Regions from separate parts of the Thalassospira sp. MIT1004 genome, predicted to be linked through region 2. Evidence: riboswitches for the same ligand, from Rfam matches in the RefSeq annotation. Region 2 holds a riboswitch; the other holds the start of a gene.
What was found. A riboswitch is a leader RNA that binds a small molecule or an ion and turns the genes downstream of it on or off. The one in region 2 is predicted to bind thiamine pyrophosphate.

Region 1 (8,735 bases), on a different contig from region 2:
TGCCAGGCCTGATCAAGGCTTTCCTGCTGGTCGCGATTAAACATTTCCCAAACAACCGCACGCTTGGTGTCTTCGCGTTTGCTTAGCGCGCGGACCAATTGTGCCTGATGATGATGATGGATCGGATTGTCGTGTTTTTCCCCGATCAGGATAAAACGCGTCCCGGCAAGATGCGAAACCAAGTCGTCAAACATGATATAGCGCTGCCCGGCCATATCGAAAATCAGTCCCGGTGCCGGGGGCAGGGAATTGGCATCGGGAATATCACGCATGCCTGCCGGTTGGCTTGAGGTGCGGGCTTGCGCCTGCGCCGAACGAACCGGAAATTCCGTCGCCGCGATCATTGCTGTAATGGCAAGACACAGCGAAAGTGATTGTTTGAAACAAGATCGTGTGTGGGCACGAAACACAGTTTTCATCACGCGTGGAATTTCCAGTCCGTTGATTGGCCGATTTTCATTCCGACTTTATTTACTCAAATCCAGGGCGGTTTCAATATCATGGATCAAATCGTGGGCATCTTCGATACCGACGGACAAACGCAACAGATCATCGGGCACAGGGCTTGTTGGGCCTTCGACCGATGATCTGTGTTCAATCAGACTTTCGACCCCGCCAAGTGACGTCGCGCGTTTAAACAGTTTGCACTGATTGTGGAAATCCACGGCCCGTTTGCCGCCGCCCTTGACCCGGATCGACATCATGCCGCCAAATCCGCCGGTCATCTGACGCTTGGCAATGTCATGGCCGATATGGCTTTCAAGGCCGGGATACTGGACCTGCGCGATTTCAGAGTGGGTTTCGAAATGGCGGGCGATTGCCATGGCATTGGCACTGGCCCGTTCGACCCGGATTGACAGGGTACGCATACCACGCAAAAGCAGCCATGCTTCGAACACACCCAGAACACCGCCGCCGCCTGCATGCTGTTTGCAAACGCGTTGCCAGAATTCGCTGTCCTTGTTTGCAGTGGTAAGTGTGCCGGCCAGAACATCACTATGTCCGTTAAGATATTTGGTTGCCGAATGCATGACGATATCTGCACCCAGTTCAATCGGGCGGGTCAGAAGCGGTGTGGCAACCGTATTGTCAACCGCAACAATCGCACCGGCCTTGTGCGCGGCATCGGCAACGGCGGCGATATCGGTGATCTGCCAGTCCGGGTTGGCGGGGGTTTCCAGCCAGACCATTCTGGTTTTGCCCGGCTGGATATGTTTTACCCATTGGGCGGTATCGCCATTATCGACAAAATCAAATGTCAGTCCGGCGCGCACACCGCTATCAAGCATGAAGCTGCGCAGCGCCCAATACATTACCTTTGGCGCGACCACATGATCACCTGGTGATAACGCATGCAGCAAGGCAACTGCGGCGGCCATACCCGATGCGAAAAGCCGCGTCTGTGCGCCACCTTCGAGCGCGTCAAGAACCGCACAGGCCTGATCATAGGTCGGGTTGTCGGTACGAGTATAGCATCGGCCATCGTGATAGCTAAGATCGGTATTGCGTTCGAACGTGGTCGACGGATAGATCGGCGGGGTGACCGAACGGGTGGTTTCCTCGACCCAGCCCAATGCCTGAGCCGTAATGGTTGCGGGGTTCTGTTTCTTGTTATCGGCAGACATGGTGGCACCTGATTTTGTTGTCATTTATTGCCGCGCAACATAACGTGGAACACGCCACATCCCAAAACGAAAACAAAAGAACGACTGATTCAGATGCCCCATATTACGAACGATCCCCAATTCTACCTTCCCAAAGAATGCGATGTTGTCGTTATCGGCGGCGGAATTCATGGCTCTAGCAGCGCATATTACCTTGCCAAGGCGGGCATGAAGGTTGTCCTTCTGGAAAAGGATACCATTGCCTCGCATCAGTCGGGGCGGGCGTGGGGGTTCGTGCGTCAGCAGGGCCGCGATCCGGTTGAACTGCCCCTGATGATTGAATGCAACCGCATCTGGCAGGGGCTTGAAAAGGAACTCGACGCTGATCTGGAATGGCGGCAGGGCGGGGTCATGTTCGTTGCGCGCGATGATGCCGAAATGGCGGAATTTGAGCAATGGATCGAAGACGCCAAAGGATTTGATATCGAAACGCAGGTGCTTGATCCCAAGGGGGTTGCCAGGATCGCACCGGGCATCACGCGCCCCGGCGTTGGCGGGATTTATACCCCCTCTGACGGGCAGGCGGAGCCGAAAAAGGCCGCCCCGGCAATCGCAAAACGTGCTGGTGAACTCGGCGCCGTTATTGCCGAAGGTTGCGGTGCCATCGGCATTGAAACAATTGGCGGTGCAATCAGTTCGGTCATATCCGAACGTGGCGAGATCAAATGCAAATACGTGATCTGTGCCGCTGGGGCCGCGACGCATAAATTCGTCGCCAAATTCGGCCGTCGCCTGCCGCAGCAAACCACGCGCGGCACGGTGATCCGCACCACCCCGGTGCCTGATATCTCCGCAGCCGGTACATTGGCCGCTGGTTTGGCATTTCGTCAGCGTGCCGATGGTTCGATGAATATCGCGGACGAGTTCATGACGGACCTGGATCTGACATTGGGTCGGTTCAAATATGCCCGCGATTTTGCGCCGGGCCTGTTTGCCAACTGGGCGACCTTCAAGTTCCACCTGAACAAACGTTTCGTTGATGATCTGGTTGATCGCCTGCCGGGGTCGGCAGCATCAAAGCAGCCATTGATCGGGCGGCGGGAAAATCAGGCGCAGCCTTATGAAGTTCGCGTGAATAACGCGATGGCGAACCTGCAAAAGGTTTTCCCGCAAATCAAACAGGTGGGTGTTGTCGACAAGTGGGCTGGCGATATCGATGTTACCCCGGATGCCATACCGGTGATCGATCAGTTCGACAATCCAAAACATTTCTTTGTCGCCACCGGTTTTTCCGGCCACGGATTTGCGATGGGGCCGGTTGTCGGCAAGGTGCTGGCGGACTGGATCACAACCGGGCAGCCATCCATTACCCTTGCCGGGATGGAGCTTTCGCGGTTTGAGGATGGCACCATTCGCAAGCCGCGTACGCGGGTCTGATCTTTTTGTATGAGGAATAATCTGGCGTCGGGATCGTTTTCAAACGGTCTTGACGCAGGGTATCTGTCATGCAATTAAATGTTATGTTATAACGTAACTTTCAATTTGAGGCTCATGATGAAATTTGCATCGGTCGCCGGTGTTGGTCTGGCTCTTTTCGGTGCGGCACAAATCACCTAAAGCCGGGACCATGATCGCAGTTCTCCCAAACATTGCGGCCAGGGTTTCGGCTTTCGAAGACCGGCAACGATCTGCACGTTGCCGGTCTTCACCTATCTGTTATGCTTTATTGCGCGGCTTTGGTTTCGGGTAAATCATTCGTCTGATGATTGGTTTTGCCGTCAAAAAACCGTGTCGCCCCAATCGGGGCGGCAATGAAGTCATTCTCGCCAATGCCGGCATCCTTGCGTGCCGATGCCAACCGCACCGGCGGTTCGTCAACCGGTTCTGCGGTCAGGACGAAAGTCCCCCAATGAATGGCAAGCGCCTGCTTGATGCCCATTACCTGCATGATCTGAATGGCTTCTTCGGGGTTGGTATGGGCGTTGCGCATGAAATCGCTGGGCTCGTAAGCCCCGATCGGGATCAGGCCGAAATCGATCCCGCCATATTGTTCGCCCATCTCGGCAAACAGCCGTTCATTCCAGCCGGTATCGCCGACGAAATAGAAACGATAACCATCTGAGAATTCAAGGATGTAGCCGCCCCACAGCATTTCCTTGCGGTCCTTGGTGGTGCGCGCGGACCAGTGATTGCTGGGCACGTGGGTGATGGTAACGCCGCCATGCGAAAGGCTTTGGTCCCAGTCGAGTTCTTCGTACTGGTCGGGGGAGATTCCGGCCTTTTCCAGAAGGGTTCCGTTTTTCAGCGGCAGGATATAGCGCGGGCCATTGCCAATCTTTCCAAGGCTTTCGATATCGAAATGGTCGTAATGATTGTGCGACAGCAGCACCAGATCAAGCGTCGGCAACTGATCGATCCGCAATCCCGGCTGGCTGTATCGTTTGGGGCCGACATAACGGAACGGCGATGCCCGTTTGGCAAAGACCGGATCGGTCAGGATATTGAGCCCGCCATATTGCACCAGAGCCGTCGCATGTCCGATCCATGTGACTTGCAGGCGTGCCGGATCTGGATTGTGGATCGCGTCCATATCCGGGGCCTCGGTCGGGATTTTGCCGTGCTGGTGTTTGGCTTTTGGCCAGTTTTCAGAGCCGAAATAACGCCGCTTCAGGAAGCGCCAGAATGATCTTTTGCCGGTTTCCGGCAGGGGATAGCGGTTTTCAAATCCGAATGCTGTGTGGTGCGTTGGGCGTTTTTCGTCAGTCACGCGGTCAAATCCCCTGATCGGCTGATTGTTATTTTGATCCTATCAATGTGTCGCGGATCGGGAATTGTGCAAGTGCGGGCTGATCAATGGAAAAGGCCGGAACCGCGTTTGGTTCCGGCCTGCATTCCAGTCGGTTTATTCGATCACGGTCATGTAGCTGTCAAGCGGTGGAACGGTTTCGATAATGCCCTGATCCTTGAGATAATCGGCAAAGCGGGCATAACGGGTGCGGTCAACAGCAGCCGGACGGAGCGCAAAGCGCGGCAGGGTATCGGCCCATGCCTTGATGTTAAGCTCGTCATCCAGGTTCGGATAGGCCGCGATAAAGGCCTGCCAGCTGTCATCGGGATGGTTGACCAGATACTGCACACCTTCTTCAAGGGCGGCCAGCATGCGGGCAAAGCGCGGATCATCGGTGTTGTCGTTACGCACGGTCAGGATCAGCTCGTCATAGGGCGGAACACCTTCTTCCTCGACATAAAATGCCTTGCCCGGTTTGCCTTCGATTTCCATCTGGTTGAGTTCGAAATTGCGATAGCCGCCGATGATCGCATCGACCTGCCCGGAATAAAGCGATGGCGAGAGCGAGAAATTGACATTCACCAGCTCGACATCGTCAATCGAAACCCCGTATTTGCCGAGCATCGTGCCGAGTAACGCATCTTCGAAACCGGCCAGCGAATAACCGATTTTCTTGCCTTTAAGGTCGGCGATTTCCTTGATCGGGCCGTCTTTGAGAACGATCAGGCTGTTGAGCGGGGTTGCGACCAGCGTGCCGATCCGGGTCAATGGCAGGCCTTCGGCGGCCTGTACGTGAAGCTGTGGCTGATAATTGACGGCAACGTCACCCTGACCGGCGGCAACAAGACGCGGCGGGGCGGATGGATCGGCCGGTTCGATCAGCTCGACATCCAGATCATGCTTGGCAAAAAAGCCCTTTTCCTTGGCGACGATCAGCGGTGCGTGATCGGGATTAACAAACCAGTCCAGCAGTATGGTGAGCTTGTCGGCGGCAAAGGCCGGGCTGGTCATTCCCATCGCAACCGCGCCAATCGTAGCCGCGGTGATCATGGATTTCAGGCGTGACATGGATGAACCTCCTATCGGATATCGGATATATTTGTGATGTTCTGCCCCGCGGTTTTCGCAGGGAACTCGGTTTATTTTGCCGGTTTCAGGCTGTCGGGCTGCCAGGGCAAGGCCGCACGTAACGCCCGGTCGACAAGGAAATATTGCGTGATTGAAAAGGCACACAGGATCAGCAGGCAGGCAAAGACCATGTCGATCTGAACCCGGGCATTGGCATGTAGCATCAGATAGCCAAGGCCATGACTTGACCCGACCCATTCGCCGATCACCGCCCCGATGGGGGCAACCGCGGTTGCGACCCGAAAGCCCGAGGCAAATGAAGGCAGTGCGGCGGGCAGGCGCACATGGGTCAGCAATCGCCAGCGGCTGGCACCCATGGTGCGGGCAAGGTCGAGGAAACCCGGTTCGGTCCGTGATAACCCGTCAAAAAACGCGACCGTGACGGGGAAGAAAATGATCAAGGCCGCCATGGCGATTTTTGAGCCCAGACCAAAGCCCAGCCATAATACCAGAAGCGGTGCCAGCGCAAAAAACGGGATCGCCTGAGACACCAGCAGGATCGGCATCAGCCAGAACCGCACGGGGGCAAAAAGCGCCATCGGAAGCGCCGCCAAGGCGCCCAATGCCGCCCCGGCAAAAAGCCCGATCACGGTTTCGGCAATCGTGTATCTGGCATGGTCAAGTAATACGTCATGACGCTTGATCAGGGTCAGCCAGACTTCATAAGGGGCGGGCAGCATATATTTCGGCGCACCGGTGACGGTCACGACAATCTGCCATGTCGCGATCAGCGCGGCGATGATGATGAAAGGCCGGGCAAGTTTCAGCAGGCGCCGTTCGGTAAGCGGGGTGCGGGATGTCTTCGTCATGCCGTGCCCTCCGCCCGGTTGAGTTCTTCGGCGGTGGCGCCAAGCTGCCGGAGCAGTTCGGCCTGATGGCGGAGTATTTCCGGATCGGTGACATCGCGCGGGATGCTGCCCGCCGGAAGCATGGCGTCACTGAGGACCGCCGGGGTACCGCGCAGGACATGAACGCGATCCCCAATCCGAAGCGCTTCGAGCGGATCATGGGTGACCAGCAAAACCGTTTTGCCGCGCAATACCCGTGCCGCAAGATCCTGAAGGCGCATGCGGTTAAGCGGATCAAGGGCCGAAAACGGTTCATCCATGAGGACAACCGGGCGATCTTCCATCAGGGTGCGGGCAAGGGCGGCGCGCTGCTTCATGCCGCCAGAAAGTTCGGCGGGGCGCAGGTGTGCAGCATCCGATAGCCCGACCTTGGCAATCAGCGCATCGGCGCGCGCAAGGTCGGGGCGTTCATTGCGAAGCACCGCCCCCAGAACGACATTTTCCCGGACACTGCGCCATGGCAGAAGCAAATCCTGCTGCGCCATATAGGCAACCCGGCCCAAAAGTGGCCTGCCATCCGAGCAGGCAATATCCCCGCCCGCCTCGCCATCGACCAGCCCGGCGAGATAGCGCAACAATGTACTTTTGCCGACACCCGATGGGCCCAGCAGACAGGTGATGCTGCTGGCGGGCAGGGTCAGATCAAGATCATGGAAAATATCGTCGCCGTTAAAGGCCACGCGCCCGGCGCGCAGATGAACATCAAACGGCGTTGCGTTGCCCGGCATGACGGGGGAATTTGGGGAGGTTGCCGGTTTCGGCACTGGTTCTGTCTTGCGCATGCGATCCTTCCTACGCCGGTCTTAACCGGTTCAGGTTCAAAGGGTCGTCCGGCAACACCGAACCTCTCAGCCGATTTACGATCGGCCCCCCTGGAGATGACGGGACTATGCGCAGATCATGGCGGGACGTCAAGCATTGGAAAAAGTTCTTGATTTGTTCTTTTGTTTGTGGCATAAAGATAAAGTCAACGGGAGAAATGCACCCGGACCGAAACCCGCGAGGCCTTGTGCCTCGCGGGTTTTTGCGTTTGGGGCCAGATCAAAGAGGGGATCAGGATGCAGCGGCAAGGATTGAGGCAGGGCGGCGGGGTGGTCCGCAGGATATGGGTCGGGGGATGGCGAAGCCATTACGGCGGCGTTCCGCGCCGGTTCTAATACGCTTTTAACACGCTTGTTTGTCATGACGGGAGAGGTGCGTCTTGTCGGGGAACGGACCCCGGATTTGCCGAAAGAGGCAGCAATGGCAGCAGTGGCGGCATCGGATTGCGGCCCGTCGGTGGTGGACAGGTTGGGGGCAGTGCGCCCGAAATCCGTCTGCTGGTGAAAATGGCGAAGGCCCGAGGTGGGTCTGGACGCCGGGGGAGCAGGTTGCTGCCGTGGCCGGAAGATGATCGAAGTGGGCAGCGAGCCCCTGGACCGTCTGCTGGTGAAGATGGCAGTGGCCCGAGGTGTGTCTGGACGTCGAGGTGGCAGGTTGCCGCCTTGGCCCGAGGTGCGTCGAGGCGGCAGAGAGCCCGATGAGAGGCCGTCGGCGACGGTTGCTGGAGGCCCGAGTTTTGTTCCGGCATCGGTGGTCGGTGGTCATGGCATCGTCGAAAGAGCCCGAAATGGGCAGCGAGCCTTTGGGCCGTCTGTGGACCATCGGTTGGCGGGGCTGGCGGCGGCCCGAGTTGTGTCTGAACGTCGGGGGAGCAGGTTGTCGCCGCGGCCGGAGCGGGTCACGAGCCGGTGGGTGTTCCGTCGGGCATCAGTTGGGGAGGTTGCTGGAGGCCCCAGATTTGTCCGGGCTTCATGGTCATGGCATTGCCGAAAGGGGCCGGAGCGGGCAGCGATGCCGGGGGCGGTCAGTGGGCTGTCCGGCAACACCGAACCCAGGTCAATTCACGATTGGCCCCTGAAGATGACAGGACGTTAATAGTTGGTATCAACCGTTGATTCTTGACTAGAATCTTTCTCCGATACCATCCGCAACTAGGGATGAAAAAGTTTCTACCAGTTCTATCTTTGAGCGCCATCTGCCAAACGAATATATTAGGTCGTCAAATGGAAGTTCTAAGATGATATTTTTGCGAGGATTAAATAATACAATGTTTTTCCACTCAAATCCGTTTCCCTCTATTGCGTTTATATAGCTAAGAATCCAATACATCATTACTTGCCGATAGTCCGAAGCGGAAAATCTTTTATTTGTGCACTTAATTTCAATCAATGTGTCGTTGATGCTAAAATCTCCAACTCCATTGGATATCCAATTATAGCCAGGTATCTTAGGGGAGATCGCGACATCATTTAGATTTTTGGAAGAAATAATTCTGAGGCCGATATGCAGATTTTGGCCAATTTGGTTTGCTATTTTTTTATCAAT
Region 2 (8,735 bases):
TGTTGACAACAACGGCCAGCGTCTGGTTCTTGAAGTTGCACAGCACCTTGGTGAGAATGCCGTCCGTACCATCGCGATGGACACCACCGAAGGTCTGCGTCGCGGTCAGGAAGTCATTGATACCGGTGACGCGATCTTGGTTCCGGTTGGTCCGGAAACCCTTGGTCGTATCCTGAACGTCATCGGCGAGCCGGTCGACGAACGTGGTCCGGTCAACGCGAAAATGACCTCCCCGATCCACCGTGAAGCACCGTCCTTCACCGATCAGTCAACCGACACCGAAATTCTGGTTACCGGCATCAAGGTCATCGACCTGATCGCGCCGTACACCAAGGGTGGTAAAATCGGTCTGTTCGGCGGTGCGGGCGTGGGTAAAACCGTTCTCATCATGGAACTGATCAACAACGTGGCAAAAGGCCACGGCGGTTATTCGGTTTTCGCTGGTGTTGGTGAACGTACCCGTGAAGGTAACGACCTCTATCACGAGATGATGGATTCGGGCGTTATCAACCCGGAAGGTGCATCCAAAGCCGCACTGGTTTATGGCCAGATGAACGAACCCCCGGGAGCACGTGCACGTGTCGCCCTGACCGGTCTGACGATTGCGGAATATTTCCGTGATGAAGAAGGCCAGGACGTTCTGTTCTTCGTCGATAACATCTTCCGCTTTACCCAGGCGGGTTCGGAAGTGTCGGCACTTCTGGGTCGTATCCCGTCTGCCGTGGGTTATCAGCCCACACTGGCAACCGACATGGGTGCGCTTCAGGAACGTATCACCTCGACCAAAAAAGGTTCCATTACCTCGGTCCAGGCCATTTACGTCCCTGCCGATGACTTGACCGACCCGGCACCGGCAACCTCGTTTGCCCACCTTGATGCGACCACGACGCTCAACCGTCAGATTGCCGAGCTTGGCATCTATCCGGCTGTTGACCCGCTCGACAGTACCTCGCGTGCGCTTGATCCGGGCGTTATCGGCAAGGAACACTACGAGACCGCCCGTGAAGTGCAGCGTATCCTTCAGACCTATAAGGGTCTTCAGGACATCATCGCAATTCTCGGCATGGACGAGCTTTCGGAAGAAGACAAACTGGTCGTGGCCCGTGCCCGTAAGATCCAGCGTTTCCTTTCGCAGCCGTTCCACGTTGCAGAAGTCTTTACCGGTACTCCGGGCGTGTTCGTTCAGCTCGAAGACACCATCAAGGCATTCAAGGCCATCTGCGCTGGTGAATATGACCACATGCCTGAACAGGCATTCTACATGGTCGGCACCATCGAAGAAGCCATCGAGAAAGCTAAGAAGATGGCCGAAGCTGCCTAAGGCAGCTTCGGTCCCCCTTCCCATACGGGAGAGAGGACTGTCATGACTGATACGACTGTATTGGAACTTGTTTCGCCGTCTGCCCTGCTCAAATCCGAGCCGGTCGAGATGGTCGTTGTTCCGGGCACGGACGGGAATTTTGGCGTGCTGCCGAAGCATTCGCCGATGATCTCGACCATTCGCCCCGGTGTCATCGACATCTATGCAGGTGGCAAGGTTTCCGAACGTATCTTCGTTGCCGGTGGCGTCGCCGAGGTTAACCCCGAGCGTTGCACCATTCTGGCCGAAGAAGCGGTTCCGGTTTCCGATATCAAGGCCGATGAAGCCCAGGCACGTCTTGAGACCGCGCAGGCGGACCTGAAGGCGGCAACCACGGCGCATGACAAGGCGAATGCCGAGCGTGCGCTTGAGGTTGCTCGTGCGCAGATTGCCGCACTGTCCAACTGATCATCGATCTTCGACTTTGTTAAAAAGGCCGCTGTTGTGCAGACAGCGGCCTTTCTGCTTTTGGCATGTCAGAAGGGCTGATCGGGGCAGCGTGATGGGGGTAGCCGCAACCGGCGGCGGGATCAGGGGGACGGGGTCAGGGCAAGACCGAGCCAGAAAGATTCGATCATCTTCATCAGTTCGATGAATTCCGTGACATCGACCGGTTTGCGCAGATAGCAGTTCGCCCCCGCCGCATAGCACAGATCCACATCATGTTCGGCCCCCGACGTGGTCAGTACGATCACAGGGATCGAGGCGGATGACGGATCATTCCGGATTTCGCGCAGCATTTCGCGGCCATCCTTGCGGGGCATGTTCAGGTCCAGCAGGATCAGGCGGGGCCTTGGCGCATTGCGATAAGGGCCATCCTGTTGCAGGAACTGGCGCGCGGTCATCGCATCCTTGACGTGATGCAGCGTAACCGGGTGGGTGAATTCACGGAGCGCTTCCTGAACCAATCGGGCGTCGCCCGGATTGTCTTCTATCAGCAGCAAATTGCTTACGGCCCCGCTTGCACCGGCGATCATGCGACGTCCTTATTCTTTTGGATGGGGAATGTCGGAAACTCCCCCTTTTGATAGATGAGAATTATAGTCAATCTTTTAGGGGAATTGAAGAAAAAGACAGAATAAATTCAATCTTTTAGGGGGAAAGTTTGAAATTTCTGAATCCGGTTCACTTTTTCAACGGGTCAAATTTGAGGAAACAGAACGCCAAATCAATAGGATACAGGCGAAAGTTTGATCAAAACACTATCCTTGCGTATTGTTTGGCTGGCTGCATTCGTATGGGTGTAAACAGAAAAAACGCACCGCGATTTTTCACGGTGCGTTCGATTCTGGGTGATGAATGATGGTGGCCGTTTGGGGCCGGTCATGCCGCACGGGGCGGCACGTGGTCAATTCGCAGGGATGCCCAGTTCATCGGCCAACCCGGCAAAGCGGGTCAGAAGATCGGTATCATCGGAAAATACCTGTCGGGCATTGTCATAGGCCTGCTTTGCCTGATCGGGTTGGCCGATCACCATATAGGCGCGGATCAGACGGGCCCAGCCTTCGGGGTTTTCCGGGTTTTCCGCCAGCTTGTCGGCCAGCTGGGACACCATGCCAAGGATCATTTCCTGACGTTCTTCGGGCGACATTTCGGCGGCTGCTTCCATGTCTTCGCGCGAGGGTCCTCTGGGCCCGGCAGGGGCGTTTGAGGCCATTGGCGGGGTGATCTTGATCCGGCCTGTAATGTCGATCCCCTGGGCGAGGGCGGCTTCGTCGATCCGGGCCAGCACCATCGGAAGCCATCCGGCATCGGACGGCGCACCATTCACCAGCACGATCCAGCGATCAATCGCGGCAGCGACATTGCCGTTCTGCGCATCGGCAAGACCGAGGAAATACTGGATGCGGGGATCCTTGCTGCCGGATTGGGCGGCTTCTTCGAGTGCGCCGCGGGCGATTGTGTTGACCTGACCGTTATTCGCCCGGATGACGCTTTCGGCATACATCGCCAGATAATCACCATCGCGACCGGATTGCTTGACCGCTTCGAGGAAGGCGGTCTGGGCTTCTTCGGCGCGCCCAAGCGCCATCAGACTGGCGCCAAGCAGTTCCCAGCCCTTGAGGTCATCGGGATTTTCAAGCAGGCGGTTTGACAGGTCCTGTACGGCGCGGTTCAGCGCGTCATTGCGGCTGGCGTCATTTTCGCTGGCCTGCCGGGCGGCCATGATTTCGTCAGTACGGCTGGCAATGGGGCGATCACGCAGGTCGGGGCGGCCAAAGTCCAGATAAAGGCCGATACCGCCGACAAACAGAAGCAGGGTAAAGATCGCAACAGCCGGGCGCAGGCGGGAGATGCGCGTTGCGGCCTCGCCGGATTTCTGGCGGGTGCTGATGCGCTGATCGGTGGCAAGGATGCGGCGCTGGACTTCGGTGCGGGCGGCGTCGGCCTGTTCGCCGGTCAGAACGCCGCGTTCGATGTCGCGGCCGATTTCGGCAAGCTGGTCGCGGTAAACCGCAAGATCGCGTTGCAGTTCGTCTTCGTCCATGTCGGCAAGGTGATCATCACCCGCATCGGCACTGGCGGAACGCGCATTTCGCAAGATCGGCCAGAGGACGTAACCCGCCACCAGAGCCGTCAAGGCGCCAAGAACAATCCAGATGGTCATTGAGAATCCTATTCGGCGGGTACGGTGTGAACCGTTTTGGTGGAGCGGGCAGGGGCACCGACGCGATAACGACGATCGGAGAGCGACATCAGACCACCCAGTACCATGATGATGCCACCGGCCCACATCCACGGGATCATCGGTTTGACATAGAAGCGCGTCACCCATTTGCCGCTGGCGTCTTCATCGCCGATGACAGCATAGATATCGCCGGTGAAACCGGACCGGATTCCGGCCTCGGTCGTGGGCATGCCTTCGACGGTGTAGACGCGCTTTTCCGGGGTAAGCGTTATGGTGCGTTCGCCCGGGGTTGCGATGGTGATGGTGGCCTCGCGGGCGAAGAAGTTCGGCCCCTGATATTCGCGAAGGCTGCTGAGTGTGAAGGTATGGCCCGAAACAACCGTGCTTTCACCGATGGCAAGCGATTGAACCGATTCTTCTGTCCATGCCTGTGATCCGGTGATCCCGGCAATGACAATCGCCATCCCGGCATGAGCCAGCATGGTGCCGTGTGCCGAGCGTGGCAGATTGCGCATCCGGCGGAAGCTGGTCGAGAGCGGTTCGCGGAAAAGCTTGATCCGTCCGGCCCATTCCAGCATCGTTCCAACAAACAGCCAGATCGCCAGCCCCATGCCAAACAGGGCAAAGGCCGGACCACCGGCAAGCCAGTAGGTGACGATCAGAACGAGGATCACGGCGGCAATGGCGATTTTGAGCTTGCCCAGAACCGCAAACAGATCGGCACGTTTCCAAGGCATCATCGGCCCGAATGCCATGGCAATGATCAGGGGCGTCATGATCGGAACGAAGGTGGAATTGAAGAACGGCGCACCGACCGAAATCTTTTCACCGGTCAGGGTTTCAAGCAGCAGCGGATAAAGGGTGCCGAGCAGCACCATGGCCGCGGCAATCGAGAGCAGCACGTTGTTGAAAACAAGTGCGCCTTCGCGCGAGATCGGCTGAAACAGACCGCCGCCCTTCAGGGTTGGCGCGCGCCACGCATAAAGGGCCAGCGACCCGCCCACCGTCAGACACAGCAGGAACAGAATAAACACCCCGCGCGTCGGATCGGTGGCAAAGGCATGAACCGATGTCAGCGCGCCCGACCGCACAAGGAAGGTGCCGAGCAGCGAGAAGGAAAAGGCAAGGATCGACAGGAAGATCGTCCAGCTTTTGAGCGCGTCACGTTTTTCAACGACAATCGCCGAATGCAAAAGCGCGGTTCCGGCCAGCCACGGCATGAAGGATGCGTTTTCAACCGGATCCCAGAACCACCAGCCACCCCAGCCGAGTTCGTAATAGGCCCACCAGGAGCCAAGCCCGATCCCGGCGGTCAGGAACATCCATGCGGCCAGCGTCCAGGGACGGACCCAGCGCGCCCATGCCGGATCAACCCGGCCTTCGATGAGTGCGGCAACGGCAAAGGCAAAGGCCACCGAGAAACCGACATAGCCGAGATAAAGGAACGGCGGGTGAATGGCGATGCCGGGGTCCTGAAGCAGCGGGTTCATGCCTTCGCCGTTGAGCGGCGGATTAATCACGCGTTCGAACGGGTTAGACGTCAGGAGGATGAACAGCAGGAAGCCGAGGGCAATCAAGCCCATGACGCCAACGACGCGCGCCAGAAGGCTTGGCGGCAGGTTCTGGCCAAAGCCAGCGACCGCGGCCGAAAACAGGGTCAGGATCATCACCCAGAGCAGCATCGAGCCTTCGTGGTTGGCCCAGACGCCAGTGATTTTATAGATCAGCGGTTTGGAGGTGTGGCTGTTGGCGACCACATTGACGACCGAGAAATCGGATGTGACATAGGCATATGTCAGGGCGGCAAAGCTTGTACCGACAAGGGCAAAGCAGGCAATCGCCAGACGTGGCGCAATTTTCAGAAGTGCGACATCACGCCGCGATGCGGCCAGAAACGGGATGGTCGACTGTGCCAATGCCACCACGAGTGACAGCACCAGGGCATAATGTCCGATTTCAACAATCATAAGTGGGCCTGTTGTTTGCTCTTATCCGCCTGCGGGGCTGATATAGTCGCTCCGGTCTGGTTTGAAAACCTTGCGGAATATCAAATATGCGCTATTTGCTGCACAGGCGAAGGTCAAAGTATGGCAATAGTCATTACATATTACGCCAATTCACGATATAAAACCGCAATCAGCGAGCGGAAATTGAAGACCAAGGGTCTGTAGAACATGAGTCAATGTCCTGTCATTGACATCGCGCAAAGGGAAATATGGGCACGTCGGGCAACCACGGCCTCTATTGTCATTGCTGCGACGCTGATTGCCATCAAGGCCGCCGGTTGGTTCATGACCGATTCCGTCAGCCTTCTGTCTTCGATGATTGATAGCATGCTTGATGTCGGGACGTCTGTGATCAACTTCATGGCGGTCCGAAGCGCATGGCGCCCGGCCGATCACGATCACCGTTTTGGCCATGGCAAGGCCGAACCGCTGGCGGGGCTTTTCCAGTCTGCCTTCATGATCGGGGCGGCCATTCTGGTTCTGGCGGAGGCCGGATCGCGGCTTGCCGAACCACAGCCGATCCGGTTTGCGGTTGAAGGCGTGTGGATCATGTCGATCTCGCTTGTCATGACCGTCGGGCTTGTGTTGCTGCAACGAAAAGCGGTGCGGATGTCCGGGTCGTTGGCGGTTGACGCCGATTCGATGCATTACACCAGCGACATCCTGTCCAATCTGGCGGTGATTGTTGCCCTTGTTGCCGGTTTTTCCGGCCTGAACTGGGCCGATCCGGCGATTGGCGGCATGGTGGCGCTTTTCCTGCTTTATTCCGCGGTCAAGGTCGGGCGCAATTCGGTTTCGGTCCTGATGGATCAGGAATTGCCGGAATCGGACAGCCAGCGGATCATCGAACTGACGATGAAAAACGCGTCCGTGATCGGCATTCACCGTCTGCGCACCCGGTCATCGGGCGTGCATCGCTTTGCCGAGATCGAACTGATCATGGATGGCGGGATGCTGATGCGGGAATCGCACACCATCTGCCATCAGGTGATGGACAGCATCCGGGCGGAATATCCCGATCTGGATATCACGATCCATCCCGAACCGCCCGAAGACATCCATCTCGACGAGTTTAGCGGTTATACCGAAGACCCGGAATTCTGGCATACGGGCCGGGCGCGCAAGGCCGGTCAGGACAGTATTCCGGCGTCAAATGGCGAGCTGGCGACGGGTCGCTAGGTTTTGGGTGTTTTCCACCAATTGACATTACCCGCATAACTTGTAACCCTGCAATCGATCACCTGGGGAGCCCCGACAAGGGGCTGAGAAACTGCTGGCTTTGCAGCGCAGTGACCCTTTGAACCTGATCCAGTTCATACTGGCGTAGGGATGGTGCGGATGCCGGCATATTTACCTGTTTTGATACTGTGGGTACGCCCCGTTTGTCATGGCAGGTTTCCCATTACCGGTCGGCATTTTTCATCAGCAGCCTCTCGCAGAACTGGGTCTCCATTGCCTTGATTGCAAAGGGGCCTTTTATGTCTGTTCCATCTACCAAAACCGATATCACTAGCGATGACACAACCGGGCCGTTGCCCGCATCGCGCAAAATCCACATTACGGGATCGCACTTTTCCGATATTCGCGTACCGATGCGTGAAATTGCGGTTCATCCCACGGCGGGCGAACCGCCGATCAGGGTTTATGACCCGTCGGGGCCCTATACCGACCCGGATGTCACGATTGACATTGCCAAGGGACTGCCACGACTGCGCCGAAGCTGGATCGCGGCGCGTGCTGATACCGAACGATATGCCGGGCGCGACATCAAACCCGAAGATAACGGCTTTGTCGAAAGTGAAAGCCATGCGGTTCCGGCATTTCCGCAAAGCCATGCGCCGTTGCGCGCAACTGGCGGGCGGGCAGTGACGCAGCTGGCCTATGCCCGGGCCGGAATCATTACCGCCGAAATGGAATATGTCGCGATCCGTGAAAATCTGGGCCGGGCGGAAATGCGCGCCAATGCCAAGCGTGATGGCGAGGCATTCGGGGCGGTGATCCCCGATCATGTGACGCCCGAATTCGTCCGTGAAGAAATTGCACGGGGGCGCGCGATCATCCCGGCCAATATCAACCATCCGGAAGCCGAACCGATGATCATCGGGCGGAATTTTTTGGTGAAGATCAACGCCAATATCGGCAATTCGGCGGTGACATCATCAATGGCGGAAGAGGTTGAAAAGATGGTCTGGGCGACGCGATGGGGGGCGGATACGGTGATGGACCTGTCGACCGGGCGCAATATCCACAATATCCGCGACTGGATCATCCGCAATTCGCCGGTGCCCATCGGGACGGTGCCGATCTATCAGGCGCTGGAAAAGGTTGGCGGTATTGCCGAGGACCTGACATGGGAAATATTCCGCGACACATTGATCGAGCAGGCCGAACAGGGCGTGGATTATTTCACCATCCATGCCGGATTGCGGTTGCATCACATCCCGTTAACCGTCGACCGGGTGACCGGCATCGTATCGCGGGGTGGGTCGATCATGGCAAAATGGTGCCTGCATCATCATCGCGAAAGTTTCCTGTATGAGCATTTCGCCAAGATTTGCGATATCTGCCGGGCGTATGACGTTTCCTTTTCGCTGGGCGATGGATTGCGGCCCGGATCGATTGCCGATGCCAATGATGCCGCCCAGTTTGCCGAACTGGAAACACTGGGCGAATTGACCCGCATTGCATGGGATCGTGATTGCCAGGTGATGATCGAGGGGCCGGGCCATGTGCCGATGCA

Region 1: linked by a shared signal. The riboswitch ahead of BC440_RS21660 (ABC transporter ATP-binding protein) and the one ahead of thiC (phosphomethylpyrimidine synthase ThiC) in region 2 are both predicted to bind thiamine pyrophosphate.

What each region holds. Positions count from the first base shown of each region.
Region 1 covers NZ_MCAO01000047.1:117,525-126,259, reverse strand. Annotated here, with positions in the region: gene BC440_RS21690 (ChaN family lipoprotein) at 1-419, opposite strand, end outside; gene BC440_RS21685 (PLP-dependent aspartate aminotransferase family protein) at 468-1,649, opposite strand; gene BC440_RS21680 (FAD-binding oxidoreductase) at 1,719-3,041, shown strand; gene BC440_RS21675 (MBL fold metallo-hydrolase) at 3,328-4,371, opposite strand; gene BC440_RS21670 (ABC transporter substrate-binding protein) at 4,507-5,460, opposite strand; gene BC440_RS21665 (ABC transporter permease) at 5,532-6,329, opposite strand; gene BC440_RS21660 (ABC transporter ATP-binding protein) at 6,326-7,150, opposite strand; TPP riboswitch at 7,141-7,252, opposite strand; gene BC440_RS21655 (hypothetical protein) at 8,313-8,735, opposite strand, start outside.
Region 2 covers NZ_MCAO01000044.1:237,113-245,847, reverse strand. Annotated here, with positions in the region: gene atpD (F0F1 ATP synthase subunit beta) at 1-1,321, shown strand, start outside; gene atpC (ATP synthase F1 subunit epsilon) at 1,364-1,768, shown strand; gene BC440_RS18600 (response regulator) at 1,891-2,337, opposite strand; gene ccmI (c-type cytochrome biogenesis protein CcmI) at 2,709-3,968, opposite strand; gene BC440_RS18590 (heme lyase CcmF/NrfE family subunit) at 3,977-5,956, opposite strand; gene BC440_RS18585 (cation diffusion facilitator family transporter) at 6,164-7,174, shown strand; TPP riboswitch at 7,228-7,343, shown strand; gene thiC (phosphomethylpyrimidine synthase ThiC) at 7,474-8,735, shown strand, end outside.